DNA from 4 places in the Paenibacillus hunanensis genome. Region 1 is predicted to be linked to each of the others. Evidence: predicted binding sites of a transcription regulator. Region 1 holds the regulator's gene; each other region holds the start of a gene.
What was found. Region 1 encodes Rex, which represses fermentation and respiration genes when NADH is low (regulators of the CRP and FNR family bind a similar motif). Its sites were predicted from a motif close to TTGTGAAATATTTCACAA; they were not measured.

Region 1 (5,552 bases):
CGGGCAGAGTGCTGGATACGATGGACTTGTTGCGTATTTTCTTCCCGAATTTGCCAAGCTACCAGCTCAGTATGGTGAGCAGCTCGCTTGGTTTTCAGCATGACCGTCCACACCAGGCAGATAGCGACGCGCTGGCAACAGCACATGTATTTTTAAAATGTCTGGAAGAGCTGGACGGATTGCCTTTAATTACGGTGCAGCGACTATCCGAGCTATTTGATAATCAGGATAGCGATCTGGGCTGGTATTTTGACGGGGTACGGATGCAGCGTGAGGCACAGCCTGCGCAGGATCTGGACAGTCATCGCTTTTATCGTCAGCTGGCGCTGAAGGTAGGCGACTGGATCGATATTCCGTCCGCAGCGGATGAGCGCGGCACTATGCCGCTTGAGGATACATCATTTGAGCAATTTATCGAGCAGGTGAAGGATAATCTGCGTAATCTGCTGCCAGACTATGAAGAGCGTACCGCGCAAAATCATATGTTTGACGAGGTCATTCAGGCGCTGACCGATGAGAAGCATTTGCTGATCGAGGCAGGAACAGGTACCGGCAAATCGCTTGGTTATTTATTACCTTCCATTTATCATAGTGTCAAAACGAATGAACGCGTGATGCTCAGCACGCATACGATCAATTTGCAGGAGCAGCTACGTGAGCGAGATGTACCGCTGTTAACAAAGGTGATTCCATTCGCTTTTCGAGCAGCGGTATTTAAAGGAAGACAGCATTATTTGTGTCTACGCAAATTTGAGCATAAAATAAATACAAAGGAATTTCAGAGTCCTAAAGAAGATGTGCTAATTGCAGCACAGATGATCGTCTGGCTGACCGCTACAGAAACCGGTGATGATGAGGAACTGAACATGGGTAACCGTGGTGGCGACTTCTGGGAAACGGTAGCAAGTGATACCGACTCCTGTCTGGGACGTGCGTGTCCGTGGTTCAAGCAGTGCTATTATCATCGTGCCAAGCATGAAGCAGGTGCAGCAGATGTGGTCATTACGAATCATTCCAAGCTGTTTACCGATATTAAGGCAGGGCATCAGCTGCTGCCAGGCTATGAACGACTAGTAATCGACGAGGCCCATCATCTGGAGGATGTGGCTGGTAAGCATCTGGGGATGCACATGAAATATTTCACATTGGTTCATCCACTGCTGCGTCTGTTCAAGGATAGCAAAAATGGACAGCTCGCTGTATTGCGTCAGCAGCTTGGCTCGTCGGGTAGTGAACGAGCGATGGAATGGGCGATTGCGATCGATAATCTGTATCCTGAGCTGGCAGATGTGAAGGAAGACTGGGACAAGCTGAACGAGCTGCTGTTTGCGCTTTTGCCGCAGCGCAGCGATGCTGGACCAGGGGAAGCCGCTCAGTTTACCTTACGATTGCTACCGGATAAAAAGCCGGAAGAATGGGCACAGATTACCGAGCTAGAGAATCGTATTCATATTGCGCTTAGCCAGATCATCCGTCAGGGTGAGCATATTATGGGTAAGATCAAGGATTCTGACGATATTGTGGATACCGATGGTCTGGTGACGGATGTAACAGGTCTATTTAAGGATCTGGGCGGTGTGCGCGACGATCTGCGTCATTTTGTGAAGCTGGACAGCACGGATACGGTATACTGGTATGAAGCGAATGCAAGCTATCGCAGCAAATCGCTACAGATGTACGCTGTACCGGTAGATGTGAGTGAGCAGCTCAAGGAGCACTTTTTCGATAAAAAGAAAAGTATTATTCTGACCTCAGCCACATTATCGATCGATAAAAACTTCCAGTATATGATCGAGCAGCTAGGACTTAAGGAAGCCGAGCAGCAGGGCAAGCTGAATACGGTCATGCTGGAATCGCCATTTAATTATCGTGAGCAATCGCTCGTGCTCATTCCGCGCGACTTTCCAACCTTGAAGGGAAGCGTCGGTGATGAGCATTTTGTATCAATGCTGGTGGAGTCACTGGCAGAGTCTGCACAGGCGACACGCGGACGAATGCTGGTGCTATTTACATCCTATCGGATGCTCAGGCAGGTGTATGAGCCGCTGAAGGAGAAATTATCTACTAGCGAGATTGCAGTTTTCGGTCAGGGAGTAGATGGTGGCAGTCGTACGAAGCTGACCCGCCGCTTTCAGGAGCATCCGGCATCGGTATTGCTCGGAACGAGTAGCTTCTGGGAAGGCGTCGATATTCCAGGTGAAGCATTGACCTGTCTTGCGATCGTAAGACTACCTTTCCAGCCGCCGAACCATCCGCTCGTTGAAGCGAAAAGCGAACGGCTCAAAAGGGAAAAGAAAAATCCATTCATGAAATTATCTGTGCCACAGGCAGTTATCCGATTCAAACAGGGCTTTGGGCGACTTGTCCGGACGGCAAATGATCGAGGGATCGTGCTTATTTATGATACGCGGGTAATTGAGGCCTATTACGGCAGACACTTCCTGTATTCTCTGCCAGGCCCCAAAATGGAGCATATGTACACCCGTCAAATGATTCCCCGTATTGCCGAATGGTTGAGTGACCGGCCACAGGAGACGGAAGCTGCAAATCAAGAGGGGGAGCAAGCATGAAATCCGAAAAAATATCTGAAGCCGTCGTGCGAAGATTACCTGTCTATCTAAGATATCTGAATGAGCTTCATGCCCGTGAGGTGCCGACAGTATCCTCTCAGGAGCTGGGACAAAAGCTGGATCTGAATCCAGCGCAAATCCGCAAGGATCTAGCCTATTTTGGCGATTTTGGACGTAAAGGTATCGGTTATGATGTATCGTATCTGATCGAGAAGATTCGTCATATTCTCAAGCTGGATCAGCAGATTAATGTGGCGCTGATCGGAGCAGGTAATCTGGGGCATGCCTTATCAAACTACAATGCCTATTTACAGGAGACGATGAAGATTGTCGCTGTATTCGATTCCTATGAGCCGAAGGTGGGCACGAAGATCAACACACTGACCGTCAAGCCGATGAGCGATCTGGCAGAGACGATTCAAGCGAAAGGTATCCGTGTCGGCATCATTACCGTACCGAATACAGAAGCACAGCATGTGGCGGATCAGCTGGTTGAAGCAGGTATTGAAGCGATTTTGAATTTTGCACCGATTATTTTGAGAACACCACCGCATGTGCGTGTGCATACAGCAGATTTTACAACCGATTTGCTCAGTCTGGCTTACTATCTTGAAGACGGAAAGGAATTAGAAGTCAATGAACAACTCTCCGAGTAAATGGATGATTAAAAACGGTATTTTTGCCGTTCTGAATGGACCGAAGCCTGTGCTGCACGGTCATATGGTGATTGAGGACGATCTGATTACTTATATTGGTGAAGAAGAGCCGCAGGTAGAAGAGGATGTAGTCGTTGTCGATGGACGTCATCAATTCTTCATTCCAGGTCTGGTCAACAGTCACGGTCATGCAGCGATGTCACTGCTGCGCGGCTATGGTGATGATCTGGCATTGCAGGTATGGCTGCAAGAGAAAATGTGGCCGATGGAAGCCAAATTCACAAGTGACGATGTATACATCGGAACAGCACTGTCTGTACTGGAAATGCTCAAAGGCGGTACAACGACATTCCTCGATATGTATGATCGTTCGGAGCGTGTCGCTGAGGTTGTTGAGCAATCCGGTATGAGAGCTGTGCTGATGCGTGGTGTTATCGGTCTGTGCTCGGAGGAAGAGCAAACCGAGAAGCTGAATCAGGCGACTCAATTCGTACGTGATTGGCATGGTAAGGCAGATGGACGTATTACGACAATGATGTCTCCACATGCGCCGTATACGTGCCCGCCACAATTTATCGAACGCTTTGTACAGGCAGCACATGATCTGGATGTGCCGCTGCATACACATATGTCCGAGACGATCGCTGAGGTGGAGCAAAATGTACGTGACTACGGTTTGCGTCCAGTTGCTCATCTGGAAAAGCTGGGCGTGTTCACACGTCCAACGCTGCTTGCGCATGCGGTTCATTTGAATGATGAGGAAATTGAAGTGCTAGCGAAGCACAAAGCGACCATTTCCCACAATCCAGGTAGTAACCTCAAGCTGGCAAGCGGTGTAGCACGAGTGCCGGATCTGCTGAAAGCAGGAATCGTTGTATCCCTCGGAACGGATGGCCCGGCAAGCAATAACAACCTGGATATGTTCGAAGAAATGCGTCTGGCTGCCCTGATTCATAAAGGTGTATCTGGTGATCCAACAGCCGTACCTGCAACAGAGGCGCTGCGTATGGGTACAGAATATGGTGCCAAATCGGTATTCCTCGATAACACAGGCAGCTTTGAAGTGGGTATGAAAGCCGATATCACATCGCTGAATATCGATCAGCCACATTTCCTGCCATTCACAGACTTTATTTCCCATACTGTGTACTCTGCAAGCGCTAAGGATGTACTGCATGTATGGGTAGATGGCAAACAGGTAATCAAGGATGGCGTATCGCTGACGCTGGACGAGGAGAAAATCCGTCGTGAAGCGCAGTCGGCCTTTGAAGGCTTGCTCACACGCTGACTTGCAACAGATTAGAAAGGATGGCGTGTCTTGCGAAATTTGGGAACAGGCAAATGGATTGCGATCATTATCACGATTCTCGGACTGATCGTGCTCGGCGTGAATCAGTTCTACGTTCATGTAATGGCCAAGCCGTGGAGCCAGGAGCAGACTGCTCTTGAGATCGCCCAGCAAAATGCCAAGTTGACATCGGTCACACATAGCTACAAGTCGGTGTGGAACGATACTTCCATTTACTGGGTCATTCAAGGTAGTAATGAGCAAAATCAAAATGTAATGGTCTGGGTGAAGTTCAACACTGACGGTACTCCAGCTACAGGCATTAATGCGGTGCATACGGAGCAGACAGCAGGTACAATCACCGAGCAACGGGCAGGAGAGCTATTGCAAAAGGATCTTCCCGGCGCTGAGGTTGTACGCTCAATCCCGGGCTCGTATAACGGCAAATATGCCTGGCAGGTATTTGCCAAGTCAGGCGATCATTACTACTATGTATTTTATAACTTCCGTGACGGTACGAAGCTAGGCGGCCCAATGCAGCTGCCAAACACGCTTACGCCGTAATACCAATCAGATACATCTAAAGTTGTGCATGAAGGTTGAGCGAAAAGGTGGCGATAAGCTTCATCTGTCAGCTGTCAAACTATAGTGTACTGCACCAAGTAAGTTAAACAGTAAAAAACAACCGACTGGAGAGACGAGTATCGTTTCTCCAGTCGGTTGTTTTTGTTGGTTAAGCAAGAGATATAAGGAGATATTCACATTCATTCATATGGCATAGTTAGCGATAAAGATAGAAGTAGTACAAGTTTAAATTGTACTAGAAATATACAATTATCAGCTACTATCAGCCACCTGTCATCTGTATATTCATCCGTGCTGAATAGGTTGGCTTGTTTTAATTGAGGTATTTCATAAGCCTACTTATGCACCGGCTTACGAATTGATATACGCACCAATCAAACTAACTCTAAAAACCATATAGGCTATAACCGAACTAAAAGCCCCATGGACTATAAACAGTTTACAAACGAATGG
Region 2 (5,552 bases), 170 kb from region 1:
CAACCTGAAGCAAAAATTCATGGATATTCGCAAACGGATCTACAAATACCCGCATCTTGGTCAAAAAGCACAATTCGTAGCGATCCCAACCACATCGGGTACAGGTTCGGAAGTGACATCGTTCGCAGTTATTACCGATAAAGAAAAAGGCAACACCAAATATCCACTGGCTGACTATGAGCTGACTCCAGACGTAGCGATTGTCGATCCTGAGTTTGTATATAGCCTGCCACGCGTAGCTGTAGCAGATACTGGTATGGACGTACTGACTCACGCGATTGAAGCCTATGTATCGAATATGGCGAATGACTACACCGATGGTCTGGCGATCAAAGCGATCCAACTTGTATTCCAATACCTGGAGCAATCGGCACTGACTGGCGACAAGCTAGCACGTGAAAAAATGCATAATGCTTCGACCATTGCTGGTATGGCATTTGCTAATGCTTTCCTGGGTATTAACCACAGTCTGGCGCACAAATGGGGCGGTCAATACCACACTGCACACGGTCGTACCAATGCGATCCTGATGCCACACGTAATCCGCTACAATGCGAAAAAACCAACCAAGTTCTCGTCGTTCCCTAAATACTCGCACTTTATCGCTGACGAGCGCTACGCTGAAATCGCCCGCATTCTGGGACTACCAGCTCGTACAACAGAAGAAGGCGTAAACAGTCTGGTCAACGCCATCCGCGATCTGAACCGCAAACTGGGTATCCCAGAGACATTCCAGGAGCTGGGCTTCGATGCCAAAGACTTCGAATCGCGTGTCGATTATCTGGCAGACCGTGCATTTGAAGATCAATGTACAACAGCGAATCCTAAAATGCCGCTGGTAACCGAGCTGGCGGATGTTTACCGCAACGCGTTCTATGGTCGGTTTGAGTAATCTAGAATCTAGCTTGCAGTGAAACGAGCATGGATGAAAAAATGTAATGATTATTTTGAAGATCATCGCTCGCTTTAACTGGCTATCGTTTGACTGAGTATATAGCCTATGTTGCTTATGAAATCTGTTTCTCCTCCCATTATTATATAGATTGCTTACTCCTGCTTGTCCCATTGGGATGGGCAGGAGTCTTTTTTGTACTGGAGAGTAGGGTGGAGCTGCGTGGATTATTCGTGGACCATGTAGTGGTATAGCTCTTTGATAGGATATATAGGATTGATTGGTGCTGATATTAACTTTATGGAAGTCTGTATCTACACCACTTCGGCAAGGAATAAGGGAACGGACTCCGGTGGAGCCGCGGGAATCTACTGGATTAGGAGTAAAGGTAGATTCCCGCCCCTCCAAAGTCGTCCTTTTCCCTTATTTCCTTGCCTCCGTTCTGTAGCGTGCGCATACGTATGAGTTCACTAAGATCAATGAAAATACAGCGCTATAGTCTCCATACTTTATTATTAGAATCAGAGTTATTTTATAAAAGCTGTATTCGTTCTAATAACAAAAGCAATCTAAGCATATTCCAGCCCATCTGTATATGCAGCATATTCGCCATCAGCCCAGAGCTAGTAGTAAAACATTTACGTACCTATATGATCTAAATAATTATGATCCAAATAATAATTAAAAATAGCCTCTGCAAGCGCGAACCCTAAGCTCACATAAAATCCCTGGGAGGTTCGCGCTCCTTGCTACATAAGGGATTTGAGGTTTTTTGTTGTCTTTTTCACCAGTTTCCAGTAGGCTAAAAAGGAGGTTCGCGATTTTGAACTGTTTTTCCCTTGCTACGAAAGGGTTAGAAAGGCATGCAGTCACTCTCCGTGCGAGAGTGTGGATTGAAAGGTTCCCTGCTGGATACAGCGATGCTGGTACTGTAGTCACTCTCCGTGCGAGAGTGTGGATTGAAAGTAAGATCCACCAGCGCAAGTAATCGACCAGTTTAGTCACTCTCCGTGCGAGAGTGTGGATTGAAAGTTTTATATCGATGAAAGTATCCCCATATGCTCCCCGTCGCTCTCCGTGCGAGAGTGTGGATTGAAAGATCTGGGAAGTTGCCGAGGAAGTAAGACGGAAACGGTCACTCTCCGTGCGAGAGTGTGGATTGAAAGATCGAGCTTCCAGCGCCGTACCAGGTGAGCGCACTGTCACTCTCCGTGCGAGAGTGTGGATTGAAAGCATCAATTCGACAGCTGTTGCATGATGTGGATGCAAGTCACTCTCCGTGCGAGAGTGACTTTAAACATCTAAGTTTGTACTTTCGGTTTTAATGTATTACCTATGCTTTCCAGATGCGAGCATTGCAGAACGAAGGCAAGGAAATAAGGGGAAAGGACGACTTATAGTGTTAGTGATTTCCTAACACGGGGTTCAATGGAAAAGTGATTTTTGCGAAGCAAAATATCGTACTGCTTTGGAGGGGCGGGAATCTTCATGTATTCCCCATTCCAAAAGATTCCCGCGGCTCCACCCGAGTCCGTCCCCTTATTCCTTGACGGAGTGGTGTAATCTCACCCATCACACCACTCCATACCCAACAAGTTTAATTCAAATTCCAACCACCACATTTGCACTATTCCAAATCCCCACCAACTGTATCCAAATTCCCAACCACCTGTATGACAAAAAGACATACCCTTCAGCAGCATTAACCTCATTTCAAGCCAGCCCATCAGCACAATATCTGCAATTCCAACCAACTGTACTACAATTAATTCCCATCTGTATCCACTACAGAAAGTGATAAAAATCATAATAAGCACCTCAAATTGTGATTTTTATCACATATTTATACCCTTCTATCCTTCATAATAAAGACATAGCCAGAGCACAACCCACTGGCGCAAGGTTACAAGTCAGCGCACAACAAAATTTGTGATTTAATTCACAAATCATGGAGGGATTATCAATGTCCGTAATCGAACGTAACGTACAGGAAAACATCCAGCAAGCCTGGAGAGGATTCAAGCAAGGTAAATGGACAAACCACGTAGACACCAAAAACTTCATTGATGAAAATATCAATCCTTATGTTGGTAACGAAGCTTTTCTGGCTGGCCCTACTCAAAATACAAATGATCTGTGGGAGATCGTATCTCGGTTATCCCGTGAAGAACGCGAGCGCGGTGGCGTATGGGATGTGGATGTTAATACACCAGCATCCATCGTATCCCACGGCCCAGGTTACCTGGACAAAGCAAAAGAACAGGTAGTCGGCGTACAAACAGACGAGCCATTCAAACGTGCTATTCAGCCTTACGGTGGTATTCGGATGGTTATCGATGCTTGTAAAGCTTACGGCTTCGAAGTTCCACAGTCTGTAATCGACATTTTCACTAATATTCGTAAAACGCATAACCAGGGTGTATTTGATGCTTATACTGCTGAGATTCGTGCAGCCCGCAAATCCGGTATCGTAACAGGTTTGCCAGATGCTTACGGTCGCGGTCGTATCATCGGTGACTATCGCCGGGTTGCATTGTACGGTGTAGATTTCCTGATGCAGCAAAAGCAGCAGGAGCATGATGAGACACTGGGCGAGTATATGGATGAAACTACAATTCGCCAGCGTGAAGAGATCAGCGAGCAATACAGAGCGCTGAACGAGCTGAAGCAGATGGCTGCGGATCATGGATTTGACATTTCCAAGCCAGCACAAAATGCAAAAGAAGCCTTCCAATGGCTGTACTTCGGTTACCTGGCAGCTGTAAAAGAACAAAACGGTGCGGCCATGTCCCTCGGACGTGTATCTTCCTTCCTTGATATTTATATCGAACGCGATATGAAAGAAGGCACATTAACCGAAGAACAAGCACAGGAGCTGGTTGACCATTTCGTAATGAAGCTGCGGATTGTCAAATTCCTGCGCACACCAGATTATAACGAGCTGTTCAGTGGCGACCCTACATGGGTAACCGAATCCATCGGTGGTATGGCAGTAGACGGTACGACTCGTGTTACAAAAAACAGCTTCCGCTTCCTGCATACACTGTACAATCTTGGTCCAGCACCAGAGCCTAACCTGACTGTACTGTGGTCGGAGCAGCTTCCAGAGGGCTTCAAAAAATATTGTGCGAAAGTATCGATCGAAACGAGCTCGATTCAGTACGAAAATGATGATCTGATGCGTCCGATCTATGGTGATGACTACGGTATCGCTTGCTGTGTATCCGCAATGCGCATCGGTAAACAAATGCAATTCTTCGGCGCACGTGCGAATCTGGCTAAAACATTGCTGTATGCGATCAACGGCGGTAAAGATGAGAAATCCGGCGCGCAGGTTGGCCCTGAATATCCAGCGATCACATCAGAATATCTGGAATACGATGAAGTCATGAAACGCTACAAACCAATGATGCAATGGCTGTCCAAAGTGTATATGGATGCACTGAACATCATTCACTATATGCACGACAAATATAGCTACGAGCGTATTGAGATGGCGCTGCATGACCGTGACATTTTACGTACGATGGCGTGTGGTATCGCCGGTCTGTCGGTAGCTGCCGATTCACTGAGTGCGATCAAATACGCAAAAGTCAAACCAATTCGTAACGAACAGGGCATTGCAATCGATTTTGAAATCGAAGGCGAATATCCTTGCTACGGTAACAATGATGATCGTGTTGATGCGATTGCCGTTGAGCTGGTTGAAAGCTTTATGAGCATGATTCGTCAGCACAAAACGTATCGTGAAGCGGTTCCTACTCAATCCGTACTGACAATCACCTCGAACGTTGTCTATGGTAAGAAAACAGGTACAACACCAGATGGACGTAAAGCAGGCGAGCCATTCGCACCAGGTGCTAACCCAATGCATGGACGTGATAAAAAAGGCGCTCTTGCATCGCTCAGCTCGGTAGCGAAGCTGCCATACGAGCACAGTCTGGATGGTATCTCCAACACCTTCTCGATCGTACCAAAAGCACTTGGTAAAGAAGAAGAAACTCGCAAATCGAATCTGGTCGCAATGCTGGATGGCTACTTTGGCAGTGATGCGCATCACCTGAATGTGAACGTATTTGACCGCGAGCAGCTGATGGATGCAATGGAACACCCAGAGAACTATCCACAGCTGACCATCCGTGTATCCGGTTATGCAGTTAACTTTATTAAACTGACTCGCGAGCAACAGCTTGATGTGATCAACCGTACGTTCCACAGCGCGATGTAATTCTCGCTTCGCTGTAAGTGCCCGGTGAGTGCATCAACAGTAGCAGAATATGCTACTACGGATGCCTGATAGGAAGGCTCCACACAACCAATGGCTGCCGGACAGAAGGCTACAGCTAGCAGACAAGGATCGGTTCGCTTCATTATCGATATATTGCAAGTGGGATGCTCTTTTCTTCATCTCGTTGTTGATCAGGGTTCCCACCATTATCATCGATATATTGCGAGCCGATCGGCTGCTACCATCGCTATTGGATACAATCATCCGAATCTGTTCGGTTATACTACTTATGAGAAAGGGGCTGAATGATCATGGTAACAGGCCGTGTTCACTCGCTGGAGACATTTGGTACCGTTGATGGTCCAGGTATTCGTTTCGTATTATTTATGCAGGGGTGTCTGATGAAGTGCCAGTATTGTCACAATCCCGATA
Region 3 (5,552 bases), 2.3 Mb from region 1:
CGATTTTATGGCAGTATCCAGCTATGGTGCTTCCACCAAATCGTCCGGCGTGGTCAAAATCGTCAAGGATCTGGATGTTTCCGTTGAAGATCGGGATGTTCTGATCGTTGAGGATATTATTGATAGTGGTCTTACGCTTAGCTACCTTATCGAAATTTTGCACGGCCGTAACGCGAAAAGTGTGCGTGTCGTGACACTGTTTGATAAGCCATCCGGTCGTACCGTGAACCTTGAAGCAGACTATACTGGATTCAACATTCCAGATGCTTTCATCGTGGGCTATGGTCTGGATTATGCCGAGCATTACCGGAATCTCCCCTACATCGGGATTTTAAAACCGGAAATTTATTCGAGCTAATTACCTTGCCTGAGAATACCTGGTATTCTGAACCTCATAGACAGAAAGCTAGCTTGGATGGCGATTTGGCTGTCTTAGCTGACAATATCTGTTATTGTGCTCTGGCATCTATTGAGAACGCCAGACGGGCTATGGTAAAATAATTTAAGTGTCTTGAGAGGAGGTAGGGGATGAATCGGTTCATCCGGAATTCTGGTTTCTATTTAATACTTTTCTTAGTCGTGGTGGGCATCGTCCGTTACGTCAGTGACGGAAGCGAAACTACCGATAATCCAAGATATGACCAGCTCAAAGCAGCGCTGGCTGCCGGTAATGTGTCGTCGGTTACGCTTCAATTCGACAACTATGCTTACCTGGTGACCGGTGAGTACAAAACTCAGCCTGCTGATGCCAAATCCAAGCAATTCACTTCGTACATCCCTGCCACTGATGCAGCGTTGGATGAAGTAGATGCTGCGATGGCGAATTCAGGAACGCAGGTGACTGTGAAGCCGATGGAGGGCGACAGTATCTGGCTGTCCTTTATCACTTCAATGATCCCGCTCGTTATTATGTTTATCCTCTTCTTCTTCCTATTTAATCAGGCACAAGGTGGCGGCGGCAAAGTAATGAACTTTGGTAAAAGCCGTGCCCGTCTGTATAACGAAGAGAAGAAAAAAATTACATTTGAGGACGTAGCTGGTGCGGATGAAGAGAAGCAGGAGCTTGTGGAGGTCGTTGATTTCCTCAAGGATCCACGCAAATTCAATACCGTTGGCGCACGTATTCCTAAGGGCGTTCTGCTCGTAGGTCCTCCAGGTACTGGTAAAACGCTCCTTGCCCGTGCAGTAGCAGGGGAAGCTGGCGTACCATTCTTCAGCATTTCCGGTTCGGACTTCGTCGAAATGTTCGTCGGTGTCGGTGCATCTCGTGTGCGTGACCTGTTTGAAAATGCGAAGAAAAATGCACCTTGTATTATCTTTATTGACGAGATTGATGCGGTAGGTCGTCAACGTGGCGCTGGTTTGGGTGGCGGACATGACGAACGTGAGCAAACGCTCAACCAATTGCTCGTTGAAATGGATGGCTTTGGCGCTAACGAAGGTATTATTATCGTCGCAGCAACGAACCGTCCGGACATTCTCGACCCGGCGCTTCTGCGTCCAGGCCGTTTTGACCGTCAAATTACTGTTGATCGTCCAGACGTTAAAGGCCGTGAAGCGGTACTCAAAGTACACGCTCGCAACAAGCCACTGACGAAGGACGTCAAACTCGATATTATCGCAAAACGTACAACAGGCTTCACCGGAGCGGATCTGGAGAACCTGCTGAACGAGGCTGCACTTCTGGCAGCACGTCGTAACCGTCGTGACATTTCCATGACTGAGGTAGACGAAGCGATTGACCGCGTTATCGTAGGTACAGAGAAACGCAGCCGCGTGATCAGCGACCGCGAGAAACGCATTGTGGCTTACCACGAAGCAGGTCATACCGTTGTCGGTTACTTCCTGGAGCATGCGGATATGGTACACAAAGTAACGATCGTACCGCGTGGACGTGCAGGCGGATACGTGATCATGATGCCGAAGGAAGATCGTACACTCGTAACGAAGCAAGAGCTGCTGGATAAAGTAACCGGTTTGCTCGGCGGACGTGTAGCGGAAGAATTGTACATCGGAGAAATTGGTACCGGTGCATATAGTGACTTCCAGCAAGCGACCAGCATCGTACGTAGCATGATCGTTGAATACGGTATGAGTGAGAAGCTTGGACCGATGCAGTTCGGTAATTCTCAAGGTCAAGTATTCCTTGGTCGTGACTTCGGTCATGAGCAAAACTATAGTGATGCGATTGCGCACGAGATCGATCAGGAAATGCACCGTTTCATTACAGACTCGTATGAGCGTTGCCGTGAGTTGCTGCAAAAGCATTCTCGCGAAATGCACCTGATTGCTCAAACGTTGCTTGAAGTAGAGACACTGGACTTCGAACAGATCAAACAACTGATCGAAACAGGTTCTCTGGATGGTACTGGCGAAGGCACAGACGGCGGCAACGACGGCACGCCTAATGAAGCTGGTGAACCAACCTTCGACAGCATCGGTGACTCCCAGGTTCGTCTGGATAAAGATGATACTCCTTCGACTTCTCCGGAAGCAGGCGGTAACATTCCGAACAATCCAAATGACGATTCCGGCGATAACCGTGGACCAGGCGGCGGAACGCCAACGATCTGATCCAATACTCCAATTGTTATTCGTGAACATTCTATTATGCAGGTATTGGCAGTATCCCATATTGATTTACATGATAAACCTCCGAAGGGCTCGTTTCTTCGGAGGTTTTTTTGTTGTACCTTTTTTGTTATATCTAGGATGATATGGATGTTTTACATAAAGGCAGGTCTATTTTAAGTCAGTAGATTGCTGAGTTTTAATGAACGTGTATCCGTATAATTTAATTGAAGATTCGATAGGTAAAATGATCGTCTAAAATTTTAATCATCTTCCACAATTTGAAGATTGACAAGCGACCGCTACATTGTGTACATTATTGGGGAAGTTTATCACAAATTGGACACATTTTACACAGGAGTACGCAATTTTTTTCACAATCTTTGTTCTGCTAATGCAAAGTGAAGATCACAGAAGTTAGCATAGCGATCACTTTATTTGGACAGCAGACAAGGAACGTGGGTGAGCAACATTGTGAAAAGTGTCTCAAACAACAGGGAGATGAAATGATGGAAGCGTTAGCACTTGAAAAAAAAGCAGAACGTGATGCAGAGCTTCGTGAACGTCTGTTACAGCTGAAGAAAGAGCGTAATGCTATTATTCTGGCGCATTATTATCAGCGTGATGAGATTCAAGAGGTTGCCGATTTCCGTGGTGATTCGTTTTTGCTGGCACAAAAAGCAGCGCAGACGGATGCGGATACGATTGTATTTTGCGGTGTTCATTTTATGGGCGAAAGCGCCAAAATTCTCGCACCGAACAAAACGGTCATCATTCCTGACGAGCGTGCTGGTTGCCCGATGGCAGATATGGTGAATGTGGATGGGCTACGCCGTTTGAAGGAAAAGCATCCTAATGCCAAGGTAGTCACGTACATCAATTCCTCTGCGGACGTGAAGGCAGAAACAGACATTTGCTGTACCTCGGCTAACGCGGTCAAAGTCATTCAATCTGTTGATTCTGATGAGATCATCTGGGTGCCAGATAAAAATCTCGGTCACTATGTGCAGCAGCATACTGATAAGAAGATGATCATCTGGGAAGGCTATTGCAATACCCACGATATGCTGACGGTGAAAGATGTGTTCGAAATGAGGGCGAAATATCCTAATGCGCAGTTTGTCGTTCATCCAGAATGTCGTCCTGAGGTTGTGGCGCTCGGTGACTTTGTTGGTAGTACAACGGCGATTATTAAATATTGCAAGGAATCCGATTGTCAGGAATTTATCGTGGGTACGGAAGATGGTACAGGCTATCAGCTTCGCAAGGACAGCCCGGATAAAAGCTTCCATTTTGCCAGTAAATATCTCGTTTGCCCGAATATGAAGGTGAACAATCTGAAAAAGCTGGTGAACTGTCTCGAAACGATGAAGCCACAAATCTATGTACCGCCAGCTGTAGCGGATCGTGCGCGTGTCTCGCTGGAGCGCATGCTGGAAGTTTCCTCGTCTTAATCGCATAAGCTACGATCATCGTTATGTTGACTAGAGAAAGGCAGGCGTGCACATGCCAGAGCGACAACGAACCGTTATGGATAGTGATTCGATTGTTCATACTGATGTATTGATTATCGGGACAGGAATTGCTGGATTATTTACCGCTATTGAAGTAAGTGAATCTAAGAACGTGCTCTTAATCACAAAGGATAAGCTAATGGAGAGCAATACACGCTATGCACAGGGCGGTATCGCCGCAGTTATGGCAGAGGACGATGCGCCATCTTTCCATCTTGAGGATACGCTACTTGCTGGGGCGGGACTATGTGATCGTCAAGCTGTAGAGCTACTTGTGCAGGAGGGGCCGAAGCGTGTGCAGGATCTGATTCGACTTGGTACTGCATTTGATGCCCGTGATGGACAACTGGAGCTAACCCGAGAAGGAGCACACAGTCACCGTCGCATTTTACATGCGAATGGAGATTCGACCGGGTATGAGATTGTACGTGCATTATCTGATCGGGTACGTCAGCAGCCTCGTATTAACGTATGGGAGTATCATTTTACAATCGAACTGATTAAGAATGACGGTGGCGAATGTATCGGTGCTATTGTCCAGCGACCAGATGGGGAAGTGGTCACTGTATATGCGGATGCGACGGTATTATGTACAGGTGGGAGTGGACAGCTGTACGAGCATACGACCAATCCTGAGGTAGCCACAGCGGACGGTATCGCGCTCGCTTACCGTGCAGGGGCAGTGCTACGTGATATGGAATTTATTCAGTTTCATCCTACGGCGCTCTGTCAGCCGGGCGCACCATGCTTTCTAATCTCAGAGGCTGTGCGTGGGGAAGGGGCGATTTTACGTAATCGTCAGGGTGAGGCATTTATGGAGCGTTATCATCCACTGCGCGATCTGGCGCCGCGAGATATTGTCGCTCGTGCGATTGTGAGTGAGCTGGAACGTGAGCATAGCGATTTTGTCTATCTGGATATCACCCATGAACCAGAAGAGCAGCTGGCCGAGCGTTTTCCGACCATTTACCGAACCTGTCTGAAATACGGGATTAATCTAGCACAAGACTGGATTCCGGTTGCACCAGCAGCACATTATATGATGGGCGGCATCCGTACAGATCATCATGGTGAGAGTACATTGCCTCGTCTTTTTGCCTGTGGTGAGGTGTCTTCGACTGGTATTCATGGAGCGAATCGATTGGCAAGCAACTCGTTATCCGAAGCGATTGTATATGGTAGTCGAATCGCACAGCGGATTATAGAGCTGCAACCGAGTGCTGTAGCGTTACATCATGCACAGTACCATCAGATCAGCCACAGGATTCATTTTGCTGACCCTATAAATGTAAATAAATTCACAACCGCCGATCAGCCTATCGTCGTTTGTGAAGCTGCATTGGCTGCTATGCCTGTACAGCTCCATACATCGTCTGAAGCTTCCGAATGGTCGAATAGAGTAGTAGATTTGGCGGTAGCACGACCAGAAATAAGTCTAATGGAGACAGCTCCAACACAGACGGTGCT
Region 4 (5,552 bases), 320 kb from region 1:
GCAAGGACGAGCCATAATAATGCGCCGCAGATGGGAAAAAGCCAATCAAGCCGATGAAAAAGAAAACGAAGAATACATTGGTAATCTCCCACACAGGAGACAGATAACGTGAGATGAGTCGATTGATCAGATGATCCTTCCCCGTAGCCCGAGCATAAAAGGCGAAGAAGCCTGCGCCAAAATCGATCGAAGCGACAATCAGATATCCGTACAGGAATATCCACAGCACCGAAATTCCGATAATTTCATAGCTCATGATTGCAGTTCACCTTCTTCCTTTACCTTGGCTGCATGAATTGCCGCGATCTTCTCCAGTTCAACTTCTGCTGGATTGTTGCGGAACAGTCGTCGCAGGACGATGATGCATAGCGTTCCGAGCACAATGTAGAGCAGTAAGAATAAGAAGAAGAGTGGCATAATACTTGGCGAAGTCGTCGCCGCTTCCTCGACACGCATGTAACCGCGAATAATCCATGGTTGTCGTCCTACCTCCGCGTAGAACCAGCCCAACTCCACCGCGAAAAAGGCAAGTGGCGCTCCCAGCACAATCGAGCGTAATAGCCAGCGATTGTATTCATTGCGCTTACGCCATAATAAAAAGACGAAAAAGATCGCCGATATCGCTAATAAAATAAAACCAATGCTAGCCATAAAATCAAACAGATAATGAATCCATAATGGTGGCTGCTCATTCGCAGGGAATTCATTTAAGCCGGTTACCTCAGCATTAAAATCGCTAAATGCCAGAAAACTGAGCGCTTTGGGAATATGCAGCGCGCCGATAACCTCGCGTTCCGCATTCAGCCAGCCGAAGAAGATCAGGTCAGCCCCTTTTTCCGTTTCAAAATGCCATTCAGCAGCAGCTAGCTTCTCTGGCTGGTGCTCTGCGAGGAACTTGGCAGCCGTATCGCCAGCAAGTGCTGTCAAAAAGCTAAATACGAGCAGTACGCTCATCATGAGCTTGAGTGCTTTTTTCGTATAATCAGTCGCACCCTTACGCAGAATCGAAAAGGCGGCAATTGCAGCGAGTAGAGCTGCTCCTGTCATATACGCCGAGGTTAGCACGTGAAATACTTTAGATGGTGTTGCTTCATTAAACATCGCCTGCAACGGATACACGGCTGTAAATTGTCCATTTACGAGTGAGAATCCTGCGGGCTGGTTCATAAATCCATTCACCGTCGTGATAAAAAAGGCAGACATCGATGCACCGAGTACAATCGGAATCGTAAGCAGCCAGTGTAAATAAGGATTGCGGAAGCGATCCCATGTATACAGGTAGATGCCGAGGAAGATCGCTTCAAAAAAGAAAGCAAATACCTCCATAAATAGTGGCAATGCGATCACATTACCAGCTAGCTGCATAAAGTTCGGCCATACGAGCGCGAGCTGTAGTGAAATAGCCGTACCTGTCACGACACCAACAGCGACAGAAATAATAAAGCCTCTCGTCCAGCGCTTCGCCATCAGCGTATAGTGGTGATCTTTTTTACGTATTCCGACCAGCTCTGCGATAGCGATCATCAGTGGGATTGCCACACCAATCGTTGCAAAAATAACGTGAAAGGATAGCGTCAATCCAGTCACAAGCCGGCTCCATAGTACAGTATCAATCATCATAATGGGAATCCTTTCTCCATGGAATAAGAGATGTTCTATATGAGAGTAGCTTAACAACTTTTCCGCGTTGTATGTGATTTTTGATACAATCTTCAAACAAAAATCAAAGATTTAAGGCGATTTAGTGAAAATATGCACAATAGCCCGTTAGGGTTATTGTGCATTGTAATGGAGCGTGCTGGTAGGTTGGTGGAATGGCTAGTTTTGACGGGTGTTGAATAGAAGGAGGGATTCTCTATAGAAGAAAAATCATCGGAGTGATGGATAATTCAGTACTCATCCGAAATAATTTCAAACATTAATCCTAAATGTGCTTTAGCTTCAATAAATGCACTGGCTTGATCCCAATTGTCTATAGACTTACCAAAATCAATACTATGCTCTAAAAAGGGCTGGGTTTTGTTCTCAGTTAGCTCGAATCCATCTATGCCATAGATTCTAGTTTGGTTTGCTTGTAGTGCAGCAATTTTACGTAATGCTAACTGGCTATCGTAAAATTGAGTGTTATTTTTTTGGATAAAGCCTGGTGTTTGATTGTATGTATCCATAGGTATGCCCTCCTGCAAAGTATGATTGAAAATGTTTTTTATGAAACAGATAATGTATATTAAACTTCAACGATATAAAGCTTTATATCCGATACTTCAGTCGCTTTAGTCGTTTTAAACTCTATGAATGCTGCAAAGCTGTATTTCGTATCGCCTATACTCACATTTCCATTAGTAGCACCAATTTTGCCATGACTAATTGCATCTATAACTTGAATCGTATCAGGTTGCTGTTGAAAAGATTCACCATACCAGTGAACAGATGTTGTCTCACCCTGTCCACATTTAGCCAGTATTTGGATCGTAAACTCCTCGACAAAAGCATTTTTGGGAGAGTTGTTGCATTTTCCGCTTTTTATGATGTTCATGAACATTCTCCTTTTCAAAAAGTCTCAATAATCTTGAATAAGACTATGATATCGATTCATGCTTTAATCGCTCTATAGGTAGAATTTATTATAACACTAAAAGGCTCTCTTCCTTCTGGAAAAGAGCCTTTAAATCTGTCAGCCCATCAATCTCCGCCGCCACCGCCACACGAGCTGCAAGAGGAGCTACAGGAAGAACTACTACACGATGAACTGCTACAGGAATGACCACCATGACTCCCCCCACTATGACCACCGCCATGATGGCTGTCATTGCTGGTGTAATTGTCACTGCTGCTAGAACCTGTGCCACAGGAGCTGCTCGTACCACCAACCGGGCGTTCCTCGCGTACATCTGCTGGTAGGAACGGATCAACACAGCTAGAGAAGTCGCCTGGTGGTAAATAGGAATAGTACACACACGCTGCACCAGCAGCGCTTAATCCAAATACAGAGCTATTATACGTATCACTAGAAGCAGCATAATTTGATGATGACTGCTGCTCTGGACGTTCTCCCCGCAGTGCTGCCTGACTTTGAACGGTAAAACGACGATAAAGGTGTAAAATAACCTCGCGTGCTTCAGGGCTACGCTCGAACATCGAGCTATTAAACAACGAATGCTGAGGCTGATATTCACTGAATGCCAGTAGCTCATTCATGATCGAGGACGGGAGCGGCTGACGGAAAAAGGTACCCCATAGATTCGTATTCGCACGCTCAAGTGGAAATAGCTCTCCATACACCCAATCGAACAGGGCACGCTGCTGGGGCTGTGATACGGTACCGCCATGTGGTGAATGATGCAGCATGTAGCCATAGAATCGGTTACACAGCTGCTCATATTCTCGGGTAAACATCAGCATTTCATGCCATACATCATCCACCCGAGAACTGAACATGGGCACCTCACGAAATAGAGCACAGATCAGCATATAGCGCTTCATCTCATGCCAGCGCCATTCAAACTCTCGATAGGTCATATCGGGATGCTCGCTCTGGATACGTTGCCACAGCTGCACGGCATAATGCTCTGGAATCGAGGCTTCCAGCTTATTGGCGAGCGCTTCAGCAGGATGTCCGGCAGGGACAAGGGAACCAGGCGGCCCCACTTTATTAAAAAGCTTTATATTTTCCTGTAAACGCCTCACCATCTGGCGCTCTGGCGTATTGGATTTGCGGAAAATCATAATGGCGATGATTATAAGGGCAATAATGATAATAACGGTCTTCATCATACATAGCCTCCTGTCGTCATGCTGGATAAAGGATTAACCTGCCAATTTACAAATTGAAAATGTAGATTATGCCCGCTGCATCTGCTGCTCGAATTCGCTACGAATTTGCTGTAGTAATGTCGGGTTGGTCATCACGTCAAATGCAGTCTCTGCCAGCACGGTTGCAGTGAATACCATCGCTTCCAGCGCCTGCGGCTCCTGCGCACGATCGCGGAAGCCGATACTATGCAGCTCGTGCTTTTCATCGGTGACTTTGACATAAGGATGGATAGCTGGACAGCGAACCGATACATTGCCCAGATCGAGTGAGCCCGCATCCTTGCCAGATTGAATCTCCTCGCGCTGCACACCGTTTGCCATTAGATTCTGGCTAAACGCTTCGGATAGGGTACGATTGGTGATCAGTTCATCGTAAGAGTATTCATAATTGGAAATCTCGATGCGGCAGCCTGTTTGAAGGGCTGCACCTTCGGCGATCCGTTTGACACGATCAACGAGTTCATTTGTATATGCGCGACTGGCAGAGCGAATATAAAACTGTGCAGAAGCATAATCGGGAATGATATTTGCCGCTACGCCGCCTTGATTAATAATACCGTGGATGCGCGTATCGCTTCGCGTCTGTTGACGCATCGCATTGATGCCATTGAACAGCTGTAATACTCCATCTAGCGCATTAATACCATGCTGTGGACTAGCCGCTGCATGCGCCGATTTACCGAAAAATTCAAATTGCAGCGCGTCCATCGCCAGCGAAATGCCCGATTCCTCATATGCATAATACGGATGAGCCATCATCGCAAAGTCACAATCATCGAACAAGCCTGCTTGTGCCATCGGTACTTTGGCGCCGCGTGTTTCTTCGGCTGGCGTACCGTATACCCGAATCGTACCTCCAATTTCATCTATTACGGATTTGAGTCCAATCGCTGCACCTGCGCTCATCATACAGATTAGATGATGACCGCACGCGTGGCCGATCTCAGGCAATGCATCATATTCACACATTAGGCCAACTGTTGCGCCTGGCTTGGCAGCAGTATACGTAGCAATAAAGGATGTTTCAATGCCGAGCACTGATGCTTGTACATCAAAGCCATGGGCGGCGAGTAATTCCTTCAAGCGTGCAGAAGCTTTATATTCCTCATTACCAAGCTCAGGGTTTTGCCCGATATATACAGATACAGATTTGAATTCCTCAGCGTTCTGCTGAATCGCTTTTTTTATATGCTGCTTGAGTTCGATGTGATTCATGTTGATAATCTCCTTTAATACAATTATGTAGAAAAATAACGTTTTCTGCTATCAGTATAGCATGTGAGTCTCAGCAAGTCGTCTAATAAGAGGTTAAATGATTGTCATGATCACTGTGACACTTCATTCACATTTTTGCATAACTAACCATTGAATAATCATACAAATTCATTTATAATAACCCGGTTGACTATAAGTCACAAGGACAAGGAAATACCCCATTATATGTATGTAAAGGAGATAGAAGGTTGAAAGCACTAAAACCATGGCTAGGATGCGTAATGAGCATACTGATGCTATTTTTCATGATTTTACCAACAATGGCCTCTGCTGAAGGCTCTGGTAAGACGATTGTTGTCGGACTGAGCGCAGACTTTGCGCCATATGAGTTTCATAAAAACATTGATGGACAGGATCAGATCGTTGGTTCTGATGTAGAGATTGCCAAACGAATTGCCGCTGATATGGGCGCGCAGCTGCAAATTCAGGATATTCCATTCGATAGCTTGCTGCCAGCACTGAGC

Region 2: pflB (formate C-acetyltransferase) is a predicted target of Rex. The motif match lies at 2,820-2,837, and genes of this name have one in related genera.
Region 3: nadA (quinolinate synthase NadA) is a predicted target of Rex. The motif match lies at 3,044-3,061, and genes of this name have one in related genera.
Region 4: SK066_RS10780 (cytochrome ubiquinol oxidase subunit I) is a predicted target of Rex. The motif match lies at 1,743-1,760, and genes of this name have one in related genera.

The regions. Positions count from the first base shown of each region.
Region 1 covers NZ_CP139194.1:2,324,640-2,330,191, forward strand. Annotated here, with positions in the region: gene dinG (ATP-dependent DNA helicase DinG) at 1-2,570, shown strand, start outside; gene SK066_RS09525 (redox-sensing transcriptional repressor Rex) at 2,567-3,226, shown strand; gene SK066_RS09530 (amidohydrolase) at 3,207-4,514, shown strand; gene SK066_RS09535 (cell wall elongation regulator TseB-like domain-containing protein) at 4,545-5,078, shown strand.
Region 2 covers NZ_CP139194.1:2,157,787-2,163,338, forward strand. Annotated here, with positions in the region: gene adhE (bifunctional acetaldehyde-CoA/alcohol dehydrogenase) at 1-892, shown strand, start outside; gene SK066_RS08775 (hypothetical protein) at 2,458-2,700, opposite strand; gene pflB (formate C-acetyltransferase) at 2,856-5,120, shown strand; gene pflA (pyruvate formate-lyase-activating protein) at 5,432-5,552, shown strand, end outside.
Region 3 covers NZ_CP139194.1:55,891-61,442, forward strand. Annotated here, with positions in the region: gene hpt (hypoxanthine phosphoribosyltransferase) at 1-358, shown strand, start outside; gene ftsH (ATP-dependent zinc metalloprotease FtsH) at 529-2,574, shown strand; gene nadA (quinolinate synthase NadA) at 3,081-4,025, shown strand; gene nadB (L-aspartate oxidase) at 4,078-5,552, shown strand, end outside.
Region 4 covers NZ_CP139194.1:2,646,752-2,652,303, forward strand. Annotated here, with positions in the region: gene SK066_RS10775 (cytochrome d ubiquinol oxidase subunit II) at 1-256, opposite strand, end outside; gene SK066_RS10780 (cytochrome ubiquinol oxidase subunit I) at 253-1,620, opposite strand; gene SK066_RS10785 (hypothetical protein) at 1,890-2,168, opposite strand; gene SK066_RS10790 (hypothetical protein) at 2,228-2,536, opposite strand; gene SK066_RS10795 (glycine-rich domain-containing protein) at 2,683-3,774, opposite strand; gene SK066_RS10800 (M20 family metallopeptidase) at 3,841-5,019, opposite strand; gene SK066_RS10805 (ABC transporter substrate-binding protein/permease) at 5,310-5,552, shown strand, end outside.